3 regions of the Alicyclobacillus tolerans genome follow, and region 3 is predicted to be linked to each of the others. Evidence: riboswitches for the same ligand, from Rfam matches in the RefSeq annotation. Region 3 holds a riboswitch; each other region holds the start of a gene.
The links. A riboswitch is a leader RNA that binds a small molecule or an ion and turns the genes downstream of it on or off. The one in region 3 is predicted to bind cyclic di-GMP.

Region 1 (5,639 bases), 2.2 Mb from region 3:
AAAAATGTCACATTTTGTTGAAACCGAGCCTTTTTGACTTTGCCCTTTGGACAAGCTCGGTTATAGTAAGAAGGGCTGGAAATGAATCGCAGCCTGTTTTGCATTTCATTAAGCATTCGGGCTAGCAAGCATGGGCTAAGTGCTTCCATACAGAGAAATATTTCTGAGACAAGCCCAAAGCGAGGAGAGGTGACAAGAAAAATGAAAAAACTTCTTTTATCCCTGACAACTGTAGCTACACTCGGTCTAGTTGCTGGTTGTGGCACTGTCAATCAAACTGCCAATCAAGCGGCCAATCAGGTTCAAAAGACTGCTAACCAGGCCATCAAGACACCCGGAGGAGTCATGGTAGGTGCTACCGCATATTATGGCGCAGCAAATCTTAAAAAATTTGAGAACGCGGCCAAGGCGCAACCTAAGAGCGAGAAGGCGCAGATGGATGCAGGTATTAGTGCCTTTGATAACCAGCAGTTTGAGAAAGCCATCACTTATTATCAGAAGGCGGCTCAATTAAACCCTAAAGACCCAATTCCTTTAAACAATATAGGTAATGTCTATTTCCGGGGGTTGAAACAGCCAAGCCAGGCTTTAGCGTATTACAAAAAAGCTACACAAATAGGTCCAACATACGGAGTTGCGTGGCTTAACTTATATCTCGTACAGATACAACTGAACCAAAAACAAGCAGCCAAGCAAACTCTTCAACAGGCTTTGAAAGTAGTGCCAAAATCCAACGCTTACTATTCAGACTTGCAAAAAGATCTGAATTCCCTGAAGTAATGTGCTTTCTATATAGATCGATCCTCCGCAAGACTGTGTTCTAGTTTTGCGGGGGATTTTTTAATTCTAAAAATAGAATGAACCTTTTGTGCATAAGATATTGAGAATTCTATAAGCTAACTGTACAATAGGAGAAAGTTTGTCTTTCCATTAGTGGATATTCCATACAACGACTAGTATTTATAAAAATAGATGAGAGATTGTCGGAGGGAAAAGGGGAAATGGACGTGCTCAAAATTCCACAAGCCAAATCTTTGTTGAATTCTGAGGATGCCCATGCCTCCAAGGAATGGCCACCCAAGGTTCGACGTGAAGTAAATCCTGCTCTCTCTGGTGAAGATGCTGTTCATCGTCGCCGTTCACCGATGGAAACCAGTGAGCGGTTAGGAGAGGAAGGGCTGGAAATGGCCGCGAGTGATGCTGCGCAATTAGCGCTGTACGAACACTTGGATTTGCTTTCCGACATTCTCAAACATATGTCCGATCCGTTGGCAGTTGTCCGCCAGGGGCCAGATGGTGAGTATACTTACATTTTTGGCAACCCATCAGCGGAAGCGCGTATTGGGGGCTGGCAGGGACTTACTGGACGTTCTTTGCATGATGTGCACAGTATCCATGTGCTCGAACAACTCATTCCACTTATGCGCACTGTAACGCAAAACAGCGGGCGGCATGTGATGGATATGGATTTTGAAGGCTGGTGCGGCGAAGTGGTTGTTGACCCTCTTCCGCAGCGGCTTGCTGAGCATCGCTATTTTCTTCTAACTATACGTGATATATCTGAGCGTAAACGCTATGAAAAGAAACTGAAAAAGGCTGCCTATCGCGATCCGCTGACTAAGCTCCACAATCGTCGATACTTAGATCGGTGCCTACGACTTCTTCGTAATTCTCGCGCAACATATGGACTTTTTTATATTGACTGCGATAATTTTAAATTTATCAATGATCGTTATGGTCATGACGCAGGCGATGCGTTTTTGGTGCAATTTTCAGAACGTTTACGTGGAGCGGTGCGCCAAAGAGATGTGGTTGTGCGCCACGGTGGAGATGAATTTATTGTGCTCTGCCGAATACACGGACTGGAAGAGTGTAATCTGGTAGGACAACGTCTCGTTCGTGCGTTGAGTGGACAATATACCATCGCTGGGCAGACCATTGAGGGCGCGGTTAGTGTAGGGGCGGCCTGTTATCCGGTGCAAGTGGAGTCGCTGGAAGACTTGATTTTGGCTGCAAACGAAGCTATGCATCAATCCAAACATGAGCGTAAAGGACAATTGACCGTGTACCGGTTTGTTTCGCCAAAGCTGGAATCGTTGCTGAAACGTTGAAACCGCTTGTTTCTCTGTTGGCGAGATATTGCTTATCAAAGCAGTACACGGTCAAATGCCATTCTTACCCTTTAATCTCCGGAGTTATCCCCTGTATTGCCATATACTGATCCTGTGGTTGACCCGTCTCCTGAATCACTGCCGTTATTCTGTTGTGAATTGTTTTGTCCGTCTTGTCCATCATTTTGATGATCTTGACTGTCGCCGTGATCTCCATGTTTTTGAGAAAATTGTTGAATCAGGTTTTGCAGAACTGAGTTTGCGTAGCCCGGATTTCCTTCCGTTTCTTGTTCAGCTCTTAACAATCCTTTGGCCCAAACATTTAAATCACTCGTGCTGTTATCCGATGTGCTCGTGTTGGTGGACGTACTCGTACTGCTTAGCAATCCATTTAATTGATTCAATACTTGTTGCTGGTCATTGCTCGGAAGTTTCTCAATACTTTTTAGAATATCTTTAAAATCTCCCACCTGTTGATCTAGGTTGCTGTTCTCACTGGAAAGTTGTTGTAGGCTCTGTGATGGAGAATCCATAGAGAAGTTTTTGACGTCGCCATTCCACTGGTTCACAATACCTTGTTTTTGGAGCACTTGCTGTACTGCATAAAGTTCAGCATAAGTTGTGCCGCCATAAACAAGAGCACTGCCCTTGATGCCGTCGTAATTTGCGATTTCTTTCTGAGCCTGGACAAAGTTGCTGGTAGCTGCAAACACAGCACCTCCCGCAAGCAGCGAGCCAAAGAGCGTACCAACGACTGCACCGGTAAGGAGAGATTTTTTGTCTGGCTGTAATTGACTGAACCATTTCTTCATCAAGTTTACCCAACCCCTTTTACTTCGATGGATGAAGCCAGTAAGCTATTGAATCTGGCTTGAAAGAAAAGAAAAACTGGCAGACAGGCTGGAGGACACCTGATTGCCAGTTAAACCACGTAATCATTCATGAGTGGCAACTGGCAAGCATGGCGATTCTCTCGCTTTAGCCCCTTTAGCTTTGCGTCCCTGCATTTCCACAGGTTTGCCTTTGACACATGTTAAATTTAATTCTTAAATTTGTTTTTATCATAATCATTCTATTCGGGCTTGTCTATAAAAAATAGAATATAATTAAATATTTTTGCATATTTCAACCTTTCTCCATCCGCGAACCGAATTGATAAACCATAGATGCTCCGCATGCAACACGTCGTCCAACGTTAGCACGCTTTCTTCTACAAGTCCTCGTTTTAAAAGATGTTGGCGCAGCGTACCTGCTAAAAGGCCACAATGGCGATGGGGTGTCCAATAGCGACCCTTATCCCATACGACTAAATTACCAATCGTGAATTCAGTTACTTCACCACGCTCATTCCAAAGTAAAGTATCAAGTACATTAGGATTGGTTGAAACGTGTACTTGATAAAGGTTTCGATAGGTTGTTTTGTGATAGAGAAACAAGTTTGTTGAGTCCACGGGGTTTTGGGCAAGCATGATTTTTAAGACAGGGTTTTGCCTGGTGCTTTCTGGGTTTGGCAGTGCATCGGTTCTACCGTGCATACGTTCTGTAGGTTGAAAGTTGATATCATATCCTCCTTTTGCATCCACAGTCAGACGTACGCGCAAAGCTGCTTCATGAAAATTGGCGATGCTCAGTGAATGCAAATCAGCAAGAATGCGTTCTTCTGGCAACGGGAAATGGAAAAAGGCTGCGGATGATCGCAATCTTTCCATATGTTCCTCTAATAGCACAAACTGTCCATCTTGCAGTAAGAGTGTTTCTAGTAAAGCAAATTCCTTATGGTAAAAAGGTGAACGATTTTGTCTGAGAAATGCTGTTTTCGCCTGAGTCTCACGCCACTCTTCGGTTGGTGTAGAATCTATGGTTATGCCTCCGCCAACACCGTATTCAGCTTGCCAAGTGTTACCCTCTTGATGCAATGTCACGGTACGAATGGCCACGTTGAATAACGCATCTCCGCCTGGTTTGACATAGCCAATAGCTCCACAGTAAACTCCGCGCGGTTCAGCTTCCAATTCAGTAATACGCCGCATTGTTTGAATTTTTGGCGCTCCAGTAATCGACCCGCAAGGGAACAAGGCGCTAAAAATGTCTTCCAAACGGACGTTGGGTTGCAAGTTTCCACAAATGGTGGAGGTCATTTGCCAAACGGTAGGATATTCTTCAATTTCAAACAGCACAGGTACATGTACGCTGCCGATTTTACAAATCCGGCTCATATCGTTGCGCAGCAAGTCGACAATCATTAAATTTTCCGCTCGATTTTTTTCGGATTGCTTCAACCAATCTCTGTTGTACAGGGTTTCCTCCAGCCATCGACCTTTCTCGGCGGTTCCTTTCATCGGTTTGGTCAAAAGAATACGTTCAGAACTTTCTCTAGATGCAGAGGTACGGAAAAACAGTTCGGGTGAGAAAGAAAGCAGACGCCAACCGGGAAATTCTAAATAAGCTGCATACGGGCAATTTTGCTGTTCTTTCCAGTATTCATAGAGAGTCTGCGGATTTTCATTCAATATGGTATGCAACCGATAAGTGTAGTTCATCTGATAGGTTTCGCCGGCTTCAATCAACCGTCTTATAGTATCGAGATCATCCGCAAATTGCTGTTCCGTCTTGGACGGCGTCCATTGATTGGGCAAATTTATGGAAGCGGTTTGCGGAGATTTTGCAGCTGAATGTCCATGCTGGACGTCTGCAAAAATGGCAAACCAAGCTAGTGGCAGTTCTGTTTGCTGCGCACAGACTTGATAAGCGTCGTCAAAAGCTGGGGCGGCTTCATAACTCAGAAAACCGGCTGCGTAATAGCCCGAGCGACTCCATGATTCAACATTTTGGAGGACAGGCCGTACTTCGGATAGCTGGTGTGCGGCAAAAATTTTGATCGGTTGTGAGAAGCAAAGTTGTTCAGGCTGATTGTTTTCATCATAGAAGTCAAAACACAGTTTGACAGAATCTTTCATTGACACGTTAGAATCACCTTCAAAAAAGTTGATCACTTCGCTATACTGTACACAGTGAAACTTTGTCAAATCTTAAAATTTCGGATAACCTGAGTAAAGAGATAGAACAAGCATGGTAAAGGGTTGAAGGCGCAGGAGGGAAACCGTTGTTTCGAACCTACCAGGTCTTCTGGAATCGTATGTTTCAGGTCATAGACGCCTGCATTGTCATTTTGTCGTTTTTTGTCGCTTGGCGTATCAAATTTGATACTGGACTTCTTCCTTACCGCGGACACGAACCATTGGCTAGCTTTTTGCCGGCCATTTTAATCAGTTTGCCGCTCTTCTGGCTGGCTAACTGGATAGGTGGTCTTTATAAGCCAATTCGTTCTCGCACTTTTTTTCAAGAAGGTGCGGCGCTCATTCGTTCGCTGTTTTTTGGCATGTTGTTTTTCATGAGTTTGCTCTATTTTCTCCATTTGGCTCAATTTTCGCGTGCCGTTCTGATTTTATTTGCAGTTGTCTATGCGGCGCTCATTGTTGTGGAGAGAATAGCTGTCCGCGGTGCGCTCAGTTTGCTGCGCAGTCGCGG
Region 2 (5,639 bases), 940 kb from region 3:
GTTCGGAAAACAATTTTCGGGGATGTTGAACAAGCAAATGCATCCGGATGGTATCCTAGTTCTTTTGGTGTAATTAACGGGTATGAGTACTATGAATTAAATAGACAAGTAATCATTGGTTTTATTGAGAGCCAGTGCCAAAATTAAATAATTGCCGTTACAACAGGTATCTTGAATGTAAGATACGACTCACTTTATTTCGCCAAAGAAAAACGGAATGATCAGAGAACTTTATTACAGGCGTTTCAGAGAGTCCATGGGTCTATCCAAGTCATGTGAATTGTATGTTTATCGATAGTATTTGAATGTTTATACAAGGTAAATCATGGTGGATGAAAATCGTCGAGTTGGTGCTAGATATAAATACGCCACGGAACCCTCTTTTGGTAGAATTAAGTCGACCAAAACCCATTCACAACAAAGGAGAAGCTCCATGGCGAAATCCAGTATATCACAACACGCGCAATCTGGTTTGGTTCCTTTCCCCTTGATTCCCCGTCAATGGGAACAGTATATGGATGTTCCGTTTGTTATCCCCGCACTGACTTTCCCTTGGGACATCTTCCGAAATATTGAGCAGGAATACTACTGGCATCTATATGACTCGTTGCGTGAGGAACGGATAAATCGGTCGGACGGAACCAGCAACGTCACCAACTCTGCTCTTGGGCTAGAACTCCCCACACCAATGGAACAGGCGGTTAATACGTCGACAGTCACGCGAAGTCGTTCAGGCCGCAAGCCTCACGACTTTATGCCTATGATGCGGGCGTTCGAGTTGGCCCGATTGCTATACGTTGAGAGCATGGCTGAGAGTGTCTACCTACAGGTTCGCTCCAACCCGTTGTTTGCTGAAGCTTGCGGGTTTACAGGCAAACTCCCCAGTTACCGCTCGTTTGCCCGCTTCGACGAAATCATGACAAACTTCGGATTATGGGATAAGGCTCGACGGCTGGTCGTTGCGTTCAACCTGAAGCAGGGTGTGTTAGAGGTTGAGGATACCTTGGTCGCCGATACAACGCATGTTGAAGCGGAGGCGACCTACGGAAAACAGATGAAAACCTGTCGCCACAAAGAAGACTGTGATTGCCCTGCCGTCCCCACGGACGATAACGTAGGCATTGTTCGTAAGAGTAACGCCGTATCCTACATTGGCCACAAAGTTTCGTTACTCAGTGGCGCCAAGGGACAACTTCCACTCACCCGAGAAGTGTGCAAGGGAGAGGAATACGATGCCTTTACCTTGCTACCTACACTTGAGCGATTCAAAGCTGAGTTTGAGGAACAGGTACAGTCTGTGCAATATGTACTTGCCGATGGGATTTACCAGAGTCCAAGGAACCAGCAGGCAACAAGGGATGTACTTGGGGCAAAACTGGTTGCTCCCATTAATCCCAGGGGTCGCCAGGACAAACCGAGCGATGTCCGTGGAATTGATATGATTGACCGCTACGGGGTGCCACATTGCATTGCTGGACACAAGATGGAGTTAAAAGGATCCGACCTCAAAAAGGAGCAGTACATATTCACGTGTCCAGTTCACAATCCTCAGGCGAAACAGAAAGGGCTTGTCTGCCCGCACCACAAACACATCCAGTGCTGTAGCGGTGCCACCCAGGGTCGGGTGCTTCGGGTTGATTTTGAGACAACACCTCAGGTTGACCCTGAGTTCCCACAGCACAGCCGTACATTCGATACGTTGTATGACGCCCGTACAGGGATTGAGCGAATTATTGGGATGCTGAAAGATGGATACAGTTTACGGCGTGTGCACAAACGTGGACGTAAGGCGGTAGAGGCTCACGTTGACCAGTGCATGCTCTGTATGCATGTGATGGCATACTGCGCCTACACTCAAACTGGAACAGTAAACCGCGGGTGGACACGAAGTCGACTGAAGCGGGCTCAATGACAACAGCCATCACAAAAACCTTGATTGGCAGACCTTATCCACAGTTTTCGTGCGTCCATTTTGCCAATGACGAACATATCCACAGTCATGGAGCAGAATCACAGTGAGTTTCCTCTAATTTTGGACGATTAGAGTTTACTTCTCGTTGCTCCGTTAGACCACGAAAGCAATTTTGGCATCGGCTCTGAGGAACTCATTAACTCTGGTTATCCAGCTGGTATTTACACAGATCCATATGATTGGAATACTATCACCAATAGCTGGACTGGTCTTGATAGTTATACAAGTCACTTATGGGTTGCTGATTGGTCAGCAAGTGGATGTTTACCTACTTGGAATGCTCCATCAGTTGGTGGAGTGGTTGCGCAAATTTGGCAATATAGTGGAGGTTCATTAGATCTGGATGCAGCTATTTCGTTACCATCTTAAATTTTTGTACAGCAAGAGGATCATATGATCCTCTTGCTGTACAAAAAAGCTATTGAAAAACAGGATAACTTTTTGATAAACCAGCTATCTCCAAACTATATCCACCCATTCTGATTCCTGACATTTCTTTTACCATATTAGAAGATACAGTTTGGTTTGGCAGTAAGGTTCCATTGTATAAATTTAATGCATATACGGGATTGCCTTGTGCTGGGCTAGGAACATAAAAAACAACATAGTCTCCTGTAAAGTTAGTAATCCAAATGCGATTTGGAAAAACAAACGCTTCACTTTTTTTCCCGTAATCAAGACCAACTATATATTTAGAACCGCCTGTTTGTTTGGCAATTTCTAAGGCAAAAACTTGCTCTTTTAAAGTTCCATTCCAAAAATCAACCATTTTAAAACTGTTTGAATTAAATTTCGAATTATTTTTTGTCACAATATAGCTTCCAAATATAGATAGATTCTGATTAGGTACAGAACGATGAATGTTTTTACTATTAAATGGCATGGGGCCATGAGTGTTAGCATAGTTTGCTAGCTCTGTTGCTGATAAAGTATTCATATTGTTGTTATCAGAATATTTACTATTCATTACATTAGAAGGCAAAGATGTCGATTTCTTTAAATGAGCCTTAGTTTTTAATGAAGTTGTATTTCCAGATTGAGTAGCTATCTTATTCTGACCAGATGAATTTGAAGTCGTCGATTGGAAATGAGATTGGATTTGACTTCCACACCCGGTCACCGTCAAACACGTCAATGCAAGCATAGACGCCGTCAGTCCCCAGATTCGTTTTTGCACAAAAACCACCCCTAGTTTCGATTGTTCACCTGTATAGACGTACCCGCTACACATTTTGTGACAGGAGCATTTTTCCATCCACACGGTATATCTTCGTGACCGCAGAGCGTGTTCTGTCGGTTACAGGCTTGTTCCAACGTCCTATTTTGGTTACAATATCCAAAAACGGAAGTGAACCTACATGCGTATACAGGATACACGCTTTGTGGTGCTGGATACAGAGACGACAGGTCTAGACCCAACCATCCATCGGATTGTGGACATTTCACTGGTCGAGGTGAGCAAAAACGGCATTCGCCCACTCTATCAGACGCTTGTCAATCCCCAACAAACGATACCGCCGGAAGCTTCGGAAGTGCATCACATCACCAATCGACAAGTCAAAGACAAACCCACATGGGAAGAAGTGTGGCCAACCATTCTGACGCATATCCAGGACGCTGTACGGGTGGTCCATAATGCCAAGTTTGATCGGTCTTTCTTGCCGGAAACCCATCGTCCGTGGATCTGTTCCTACCGTTTAGCTCGTCATTTGTGGCCAGAAGCACAGAAACACACCAATCCATACCTGCGTTATTGGCTTGGTCTTGAACTCGACGCGGATATGGCACATAGCGCAGCGGATTGGTAAGAAGATGTTCTTGTGTACTCGCTCGATCGTACGTTCGCACTCGAAATGAATTTGAGGTATATGACCTTCCTTTTGTGACAAAAGGTTGAAAATTGTCGGAATTTGTAGGAAGATAAGGTAGGAAGAAATTTCAGAAATGCGTATCAAAGCATACCAATGGAAACATTGGGACGCAAAGCTACGGGTCTAAGGGTATGTGCCTAGGATCGCCGGGTTGCCGCATAGGGCGAGAAGAACGAGGGGGCCATCCGTAGGAAACGGGTGGCCCTCAAACGATAGAGGGGTGGGTAAGATACACATGGTACAAGATTCACACATCAAAAATGGTAAAATATCCCTCGGGGGGGGGGGGGGGTATAAACTGTCTAATCGACCAAATATACCCACTTCCGTTTTGCAAAGTATCTTATCCAGTATTCAAAGAGGACAACTAGATGTGGTGTTTCAACCTATCGTTCATCATCGCAAAGAGCACTTTTTTGCGTATGAATCGTTAAGTCGCCCTCAATGCGAGGGGAAGGGGATACCGCCGGATGTATGGTTTCAGGCTGCCTATGAATATCAACTATCTACTGAAATCGACCGGCTAGCCTTATCAATGAGCTTGAAGAAACGTTTGGAGTTGCCAGCAAAATGGCAATCTAAACCGATTTTTGTCAATGTTAGTCCCCATAGTCTGACGGAGCGTGCCTATTTGGAGGAATTAGAACATCTGTTGCAAGAGAGTCATTGCCCGCCCAGCCAACTTATCTTTGAAATGATTGAATACATAGCTTATGATCCGAAAACCCTATTTGAGATGTTACGACCCTTACGTTCTCTAGGCGTTCGAATTGCTTTAGATGATATGGGTGTCGGACATGCCAATTTGTCTACCTTGGTGATATTGGAACCCGATTTCATCAAAATAGATCGTTCACTCATTCAAAACATTCATCTTTCAGATAGAAAACAGCGGTTACTATCTCATCTATTGTGTTACATGGATTCCGGAGAAAAAGTGATTGCCGAGGGCGTAGAAAAGATAGAGGAGGTACAAATCACTCAACAACTGGGCATCGATTTAAGTCAAGGATACTACTGGGCACGACCTATGGCTGTGGAAGATTGGGCGATGATGACTCCCTCAACCTTTCTGAATACTTCCTATTCGATTGGAGGGCAGGTCAACTGAACCGAATCCAGGTAAATTAGATGGATTCGTTTTCAAATTCGTGTGTTTGTCCGGTTCCATGAAGACTCGTTTAGCATGTTTTAATGCTAAAGGAGGGTTGAAAAATGCTCGATGGACTGACACGCTGGGCTATTGTATTTTTGATTATCTTTGTATTGTTCTTTTTGCTGGTACCTACAGCCGTGACGACCTGTAAGACTGTACCTGTTGCCTGAGGCTACACAAGTCATTCGCCACAGTCTGGGCTTTCTTGACTGTGGCTCATTCAAGTTAGTATTTCATATATTGCTGTAATTGCTGCGTACAATGACGACAGACTTGCTGCTCGTGAAACCATAGAAGATCTTCTGTATTCTTACAAAAAACACATCCCGGTACATATTTCTGAAGAATCAAATTCTCCTCATCTAACAAAAATTCAAGTTCATCTCCGCACTCTATGCCTAAACTCATTCGTAACTCTTGGGGAATGACGATTCTTCCTAATTCATCGACCCTCTTGGTCATTCCTGTATCCAGTATGTCTTCCTGCACACAGGTTCCCCCTCTCATGGGAGTGGCCCACGCACGGTGAAGCGTGAGCCCTACGGTATCGAAAGGATGTGTTTCTATATTTATTCTGTGCTCCGAATATTGATTTTATTCCAACATACGCATTTCTTTGGATAGGAATCCTTTTTCTTTC
Region 3 (5,639 bases):
CTATAAGTCCGTTAATAGAAGCTATATTGATTATCCGCCCCCATTGACGTTCTTTCATATATGGGAAAGCGTACTTTATCGACAAAAAAGGACCTACCAACATCAGCTGCAACAACTGTTGAAACTTATCTGCAGGAAATTCTTCAATATTAGCTACGTACTGCATACCTGCGTTATTGACAAGAATATCTAAGGATCCATAAGAATGAACCGCAAATTCCAAGAGACACTTGACATCATTTTCTGCCCCTGCATCAGCCTGAAAACAAATCGCTTCCAGACCTCTCTTCTGCAATTGAGACACGGCTACATCTGCAGCTTCTTTGCGAATGTCAGAAACAACCACTTTAGCGCCAGCCTCAGCCAAACGTTGAGCAATGGCAAAACCAATGCCGCTGGCTGAACCGGTTACTACAGCCGTCCTGTTGGCTAACGACAAAGATAGCATGCTATCTCTCCTCTTTCGATGGAATGAACCGACCAAAAGTGAACCGCTCACCGCCTATGCTGAACATAGAGATGGGATCTTGTAACTGATATGGTGATGAATTCAATTCAATCGTCCATCGAGCATCTTTGCCCATTCTGCCACTGTCATGACCTCGGCTTGCCTAGGAAAAACTTTTTCTATTAATACTCGATGCACTTCTTCATCAGCATCTAAACAGGCGTCAGCAAGAACCACCAACTCATAATCTTTGTCAGCCGCTTCACGCAATGTCGAAAGTACAACGCCACTTGTGGCAATACCACAAAGAACTAAGCGCTCAATGTGTTGGGCACGCAACAGCACTTCTAAATCACTACCTGTAAAAGCACTCACGCGCAGTTTCGTAACAACAGCTTCTTCAGGTTGCGGTGCTACGGACTCGTGAATTTGGGTTGAAAATTCAGATTGAATCATGTCGTTTGGATTTTTGGCAATTCTAGAAAATGACAAATTTCGACTGCTAATTTCAGGATAACCAGGACGAAACGCGACCCTCACAAAAATCACCATAACTTCTGATTTTCTCGCCAAAGCCACCGCATGCTTAAACGGTTCAAGCACGCTAGGATCTTCTGCGAAACGTGAAACAATGCCATTTTGCATATCCATAACAAGAAGAGCAGTTTGACTCATAGGCAATTGCTAAACACCCCCAACGCTCAATTCTTCACTTGACTAAGTTTGCAATTTGTTCGTTGACTTGAAAATTACATAAACCACCGTGATAGCAAACGACTTGTTCAATATCTAAGGCAGCAAATTTTTTTAGAGACTTCAGCGCCTCTTCCATATCTGGTGTTGCCTGTGCGCTGGGTCCAAGAAGCTTCCCATTCTCACTCACCATCGCGTCCCCCGTAACCAGCGTCTTACTATTACGATGGTAGAGACTGATATGACCAGGTGTGTGCCCTGGGGTGTATATCACTTGCAAACCTCCAAAAAACGGAAGCCACTCTCCATCTTCTACTGTTTGATTGACTTTAGCTTGGGGAGGATTCAAAAAGATACTCTCCACCTGACTGCGCATCTCTGCTGGTACTTGTTCCAACATCTGAGCAACACGTTGGCGATTCATTTTGATAGGTTCTTTTTCACCTTCAATGTAAGGTTTATCCTCCGCGTGAGCATAGACAGTAATCGACTTTGGAAGCTCCTTGATTAAACTTTCAATGCTTCCAACGTGATCGATATCCTGATGCGTTAAAATAACGGCAGTTATCGTTTCAAACGACACTCCCGCTTTTTCCACCGCTTCGCGAATTTCATTGAGTTGCCCGGGCATGCCCGCGTCTACTAATATGGCTTGTGAATCATCGTAAAAGAGTGTTGGATGAATTAAATTTTTCCGCCCCATTATATTCATTTCCAATTCCAGCATTTCGACTCCATTGGCTATCTTCATCTATCCCAAGCTGATTTTTCACAGCTTGGGTTTCACCTCCTTATGAACAATGAAAACATGCAACTAATTTACGTTGACGTTAACTGAATAACTTGTATAATATCCTAGACCAAGTGTAAATCGCAATCAACTCGAATATATTTTCTTTTCTGTAGGATAACCTAGAGCCATGTCCTGTAGAAGGAAAGAATACAACCAAAATCAGCTTAGATAAGAAACGGAGGTATATGATTGGCACAACAGGATAAATACTTTTTGACTATCGACAACGTTGCCAAACAGCTTGGTATCACACCAAGAACGCTTCGTTACTATGAGGAAGTTGGACTCATTTCTGCAGCAGCACGCACAAATGGAGGTCATCGACTTTACGATGAAAAAACGATAGACATGCTGCAGCAAATATTGCGTTTAAAAGAGCATCTCGGCATTTCACTGCAAGAGATTCAAGAAACATTGTCTGCTGAACAATCCTTGCAAGAATTAAAGAAGAATTTTCAAGAGCAAAATGAAAATATAGAAGAACAAAAACGGATCGTCCAAAATTTTATTCAAATACTAGAAGAGTTGATTGAAAAAATGAATCGAAAAGTAGAAAATGTTCAAGCAATGAAATTGCAATATCAAGAAAGAATGGTTCGAGCTAAAAACTTGTTAAAAGAAATAGACTGTTCAAAGGAATAATTCCCCCGTCCAATTGCATAAATACCACAAATACTAGACTCATTGGACTCATGGTCCATGAGTAAATTTATATTTCTTCCCCTAAATACTAGCTCATGAAACCCATTTTTATAATTAAATTATTTATAGTAATTATTGGTATTTTTATATAAAATCAATAGATAACTAGTAAATCTCTTATTTTGATAACAAAAGGAACTTATTCTAGGTACTTCGCCATTGGAGTTCTTTCACTTTCTGCTATTTCAGGAATACAGTTCTTTACGCCTGCCAAAATACAAGCTTTTAACGATTCTCTTGTTAATAAAACGATTACGTTCTCAAGTGATTGGCGGAAAAGCTTACAATCCTATTCAACATCAAAACTTGGAACCACATGCATGAAACAAAGTTTGGGATGGTATGCACTGGAAAACCTTTCATTCCACTTGGGATTATAAATATACTCAATCTACAAGTATTGCGCCCACTTATTAGCATTACGGATCAATTTTTTAATCTGCCTGCACAATCTTTCAATGAGACGCATATTCCGGACCAAGTTCAACCGTTTGAAGGGAGCTATTGTTAAAGAGATGAGCGCTGTCCGTCCATATATGAGCGGTGCAGCGCCTATTTTTTAATTCCTTGATTGATTTTCTGTTAGTTCTCATTCGTTCATCTCTCTCATGAATATTCCGTTCGTATCCCTTACCTCTACCCGCAAAGCATATTGGCTTTCTATATTTTCATATTTCAACTGTGTTAGCCTGTTTGTAACGCTCATCTCTGTTTAAACGTTTCTTTTCCTTTCTCGATCCCGTCGCTTTGCATTTCCCCGTTCACCGTTATGACGACAGGACATATGCTTACGGTGCTCGAAAGTATTGTAAACGGAAATAATGTTCCAAATGTTTCAATTCAATCTCTTTCGTTTCAAAATATAGATATGAGTCCAATCGGAACATTTTTAGATTGTCGAAGCACAATCTGTTTCGTATAATGAACGTATCCTAGTTCCTTGAGGGCAAACCTGTTGAAAGACAGGGACGCAAAACTGCGGGTCCTGGATGGAAAAATATAAAATTAAGCCAGGATGGCTGAGTTGCAAGGGTTCGGTAGGAAATCTTACCGAAATGGGGTAAAGGGAATTGCACAACATTCAGCCTAAAACAATGACAGACAAAGAGAACAAAAGGGATACTGAAAGCTTACAGGATTGGGAAGGTTTAATGGCAATGGCTCGAGACTTTGGTTTAACGAAAGAAGAAGTCAGACGCTTCCTCTCTTCCCGCACTATCCAAACGTTGTCTTGAAGGAATAATGTCAATAGTATGAAATGATTCACTTTTATTTAAAATTTACACATGGAGTGGGCGGGGAGACATCTGTGATTGGCAAACGCATACAAGCCTTACGAAAATCTCGTGGTTGGTCGCTCAATGAGTTGTCTGAGCGTTCTGGGGTAGCCAAGTCATACCTAAGTATGATTGAACGAGACAAACAACAAAACCCGTCCATTCAAGTTTTGGAAAAACTTTCTCATGTCTTTCAAATTCCCTTGGTGGAGTTATTACCTGTGGATGTGGTATCCACGGTGGATTCAGAAAATCCATACGGGCTTGATGAAGAATGGCTAGAAATTGCTAGAGAAGCAAAACTTTCCGGGATTGATATTGAAGAATTTAAACAATTTGTTGAATATCAAAGATGGAAAAAAATCCAGGATAAAAAGGATTCTTAATTTTTTATATAATCCGTATCAGTGGCATAAATCAAATGTTTAATCCTCATTTCTTGCGCAATGAGGATTTTTATTTGGAAATTCTCTATTTAGAAATGATTTTCAATATCCCTATCTCTCTTTTCGCAATCGACTCCCCAAGAAAAGCATTCCTATGCCAAGCAGAATAAAACTCAAAGCTTCGGCTAAAGTTTCCAATACAGGTACCCCAGTCACGGGAGATGTTGCTCCAATGACAGAAGATTGACCAGGAGATGAAATGGGAATGACATGAACTGTTTGTCCTTCTGAATGCCCGCCTGACGGGTGACTAGAAATGCCAGAAACTCCCCCTTGACTTCCGTTTCCAGAACCTGGTTCTCTAATCGGCGGTGCATTCCCTCCTGATGGATTGGGCTGCGTTACAGTAACAGGAGGATTTCCTCCATTGGGTAAATTGGGCTGAGGTGGTCTATTGGGCGTTGTCGGACCTGACGGATTAGAAGGTGTGCCCACGGGAATCGCTTGAACTTGCACTTGCATATAGCCTAAAGCCCCCTGATAATCATTATGAGCGCTTAAAGGCCATTGAAGCGTGTACTGAATGAGCAAGGATTGACCTTCCAATAAAGTAAAAGGTTTGGATTGTACTGTTTGAGAAAAAGGACCCTGTGTTTGAATGGTAGCTTCTTCATCCCCAACGACATAAGCCGTATCACTCATATGCGGTGGAAAATTATCATATTCAAACGCTTTTTGATATCCTGTTCCTGAATAGTCTTTGGAGATATAGGTGCTGGACAAAGTTGTGCCTGTATGACCATTATTTGAAAACAAAGGTCCCCATAGTTTTGTTGTAAAGACCACTTGCTCAGTAACATTTGTTTCGTTCATGATTTCTACAGAACCTGTGCGTGTATCCCCGGGCACTAAGTGATGAACATTAGAAAAAATATGACTTCCATCAGCATATTGTGTAAAAGCTAAACCACCAGAAAATGAAGACGTAAGAGACGGATCGGCCAAAGCAGTCATGCGAAATAATCCATCCGACAGCAATAAAATGCCCACTAACGTACTTCCTGCCACGGCTATGAATCGTTTAGGAAGACGCAATCGACTCATCTTGCACTCACTTCCTTTCAACTACAACCCTACTTTACGAAAACTCTCTAATTTGAAATTTGCGAAACATTCTCATGTTGCACTACATAAGCCCAAGTCATTAATGTGTTGCTAGACGTATTCGGTACAAATGGCGAGGAATTTTTGCAGCCAGACTCTCCAAGCGGGGAAGTATCCTGTACATAAAGTTGATAGACTACTACTGCAGTTTGTCCCGGAGCTAGAGGAAACCAGGT

Region 1: it holds a riboswitch for cyclic di-GMP, as region 3 does, so the genes downstream of both, ACOJUR_RS15110 (hypothetical protein) here and sinI (DNA-binding anti-repressor SinI) in region 3, are expected to answer to the same signal.
Region 2: it holds a riboswitch for cyclic di-GMP, as region 3 does, so the genes downstream of both, ACOJUR_RS08790 (EAL domain-containing protein) here and sinI (DNA-binding anti-repressor SinI) in region 3, are expected to answer to the same signal.

Annotation. Positions count from the first base shown of each region.
Region 1 is NZ_JBMGNK010000002.1:2,973,523-2,979,161, reverse strand. It holds gene ACOJUR_RS15120 (tetratricopeptide repeat protein) at 202-780, shown strand; gene ACOJUR_RS15115 (diguanylate cyclase) at 1,008-2,111, shown strand; gene ACOJUR_RS15110 (hypothetical protein) at 2,183-2,926, opposite strand; cyclic di-GMP riboswitch class I at 3,056-3,143, opposite strand; gene pabB (aminodeoxychorismate synthase component I) at 3,218-5,068, opposite strand; gene ACOJUR_RS15100 (undecaprenyl-phosphate glucose phosphotransferase) at 5,215-5,639, shown strand, end outside.
Region 2 is NZ_JBMGNK010000002.1:1,754,385-1,760,023, forward strand. It holds gene ACOJUR_RS08765 (hypothetical protein) at 1-147, shown strand, start outside; gene ACOJUR_RS08770 (transposase) at 434-1,912, shown strand; gene ACOJUR_RS08775 (hypothetical protein) at 2,148-2,309, shown strand; gene ACOJUR_RS08780 (hypothetical protein) at 2,391-3,149, opposite strand; gene ACOJUR_RS08785 (3'-5' exonuclease) at 3,331-3,780, shown strand; cyclic di-GMP riboswitch class I at 3,918-4,002, shown strand; gene ACOJUR_RS08790 (EAL domain-containing protein) at 4,175-4,954, shown strand; gene ACOJUR_RS08795 (AbrB/MazE/SpoVT family DNA-binding domain-containing protein) at 5,225-5,488, opposite strand.
Region 3 is NZ_JBMGNK010000002.1:817,331-822,969, reverse strand. It holds gene ACOJUR_RS04170 (3-hydroxybutyrate dehydrogenase) at 1-448, opposite strand, end outside; gene ACOJUR_RS04165 (cysteine hydrolase family protein) at 551-1,123, opposite strand; gene ACOJUR_RS04160 (MBL fold metallo-hydrolase) at 1,158-1,892, opposite strand; gene ACOJUR_RS04155 (helix-turn-helix domain-containing protein) at 2,124-2,576, shown strand; cyclic di-GMP riboswitch class I at 3,572-3,668, shown strand; gene sinI (DNA-binding anti-repressor SinI) at 3,731-3,871, shown strand; gene ACOJUR_RS04145 (helix-turn-helix domain-containing protein) at 3,895-4,299, shown strand; gene ACOJUR_RS04140 (hypothetical protein) at 4,411-5,403, opposite strand; gene ACOJUR_RS04135 (hypothetical protein) at 5,451-5,639, opposite strand, start outside.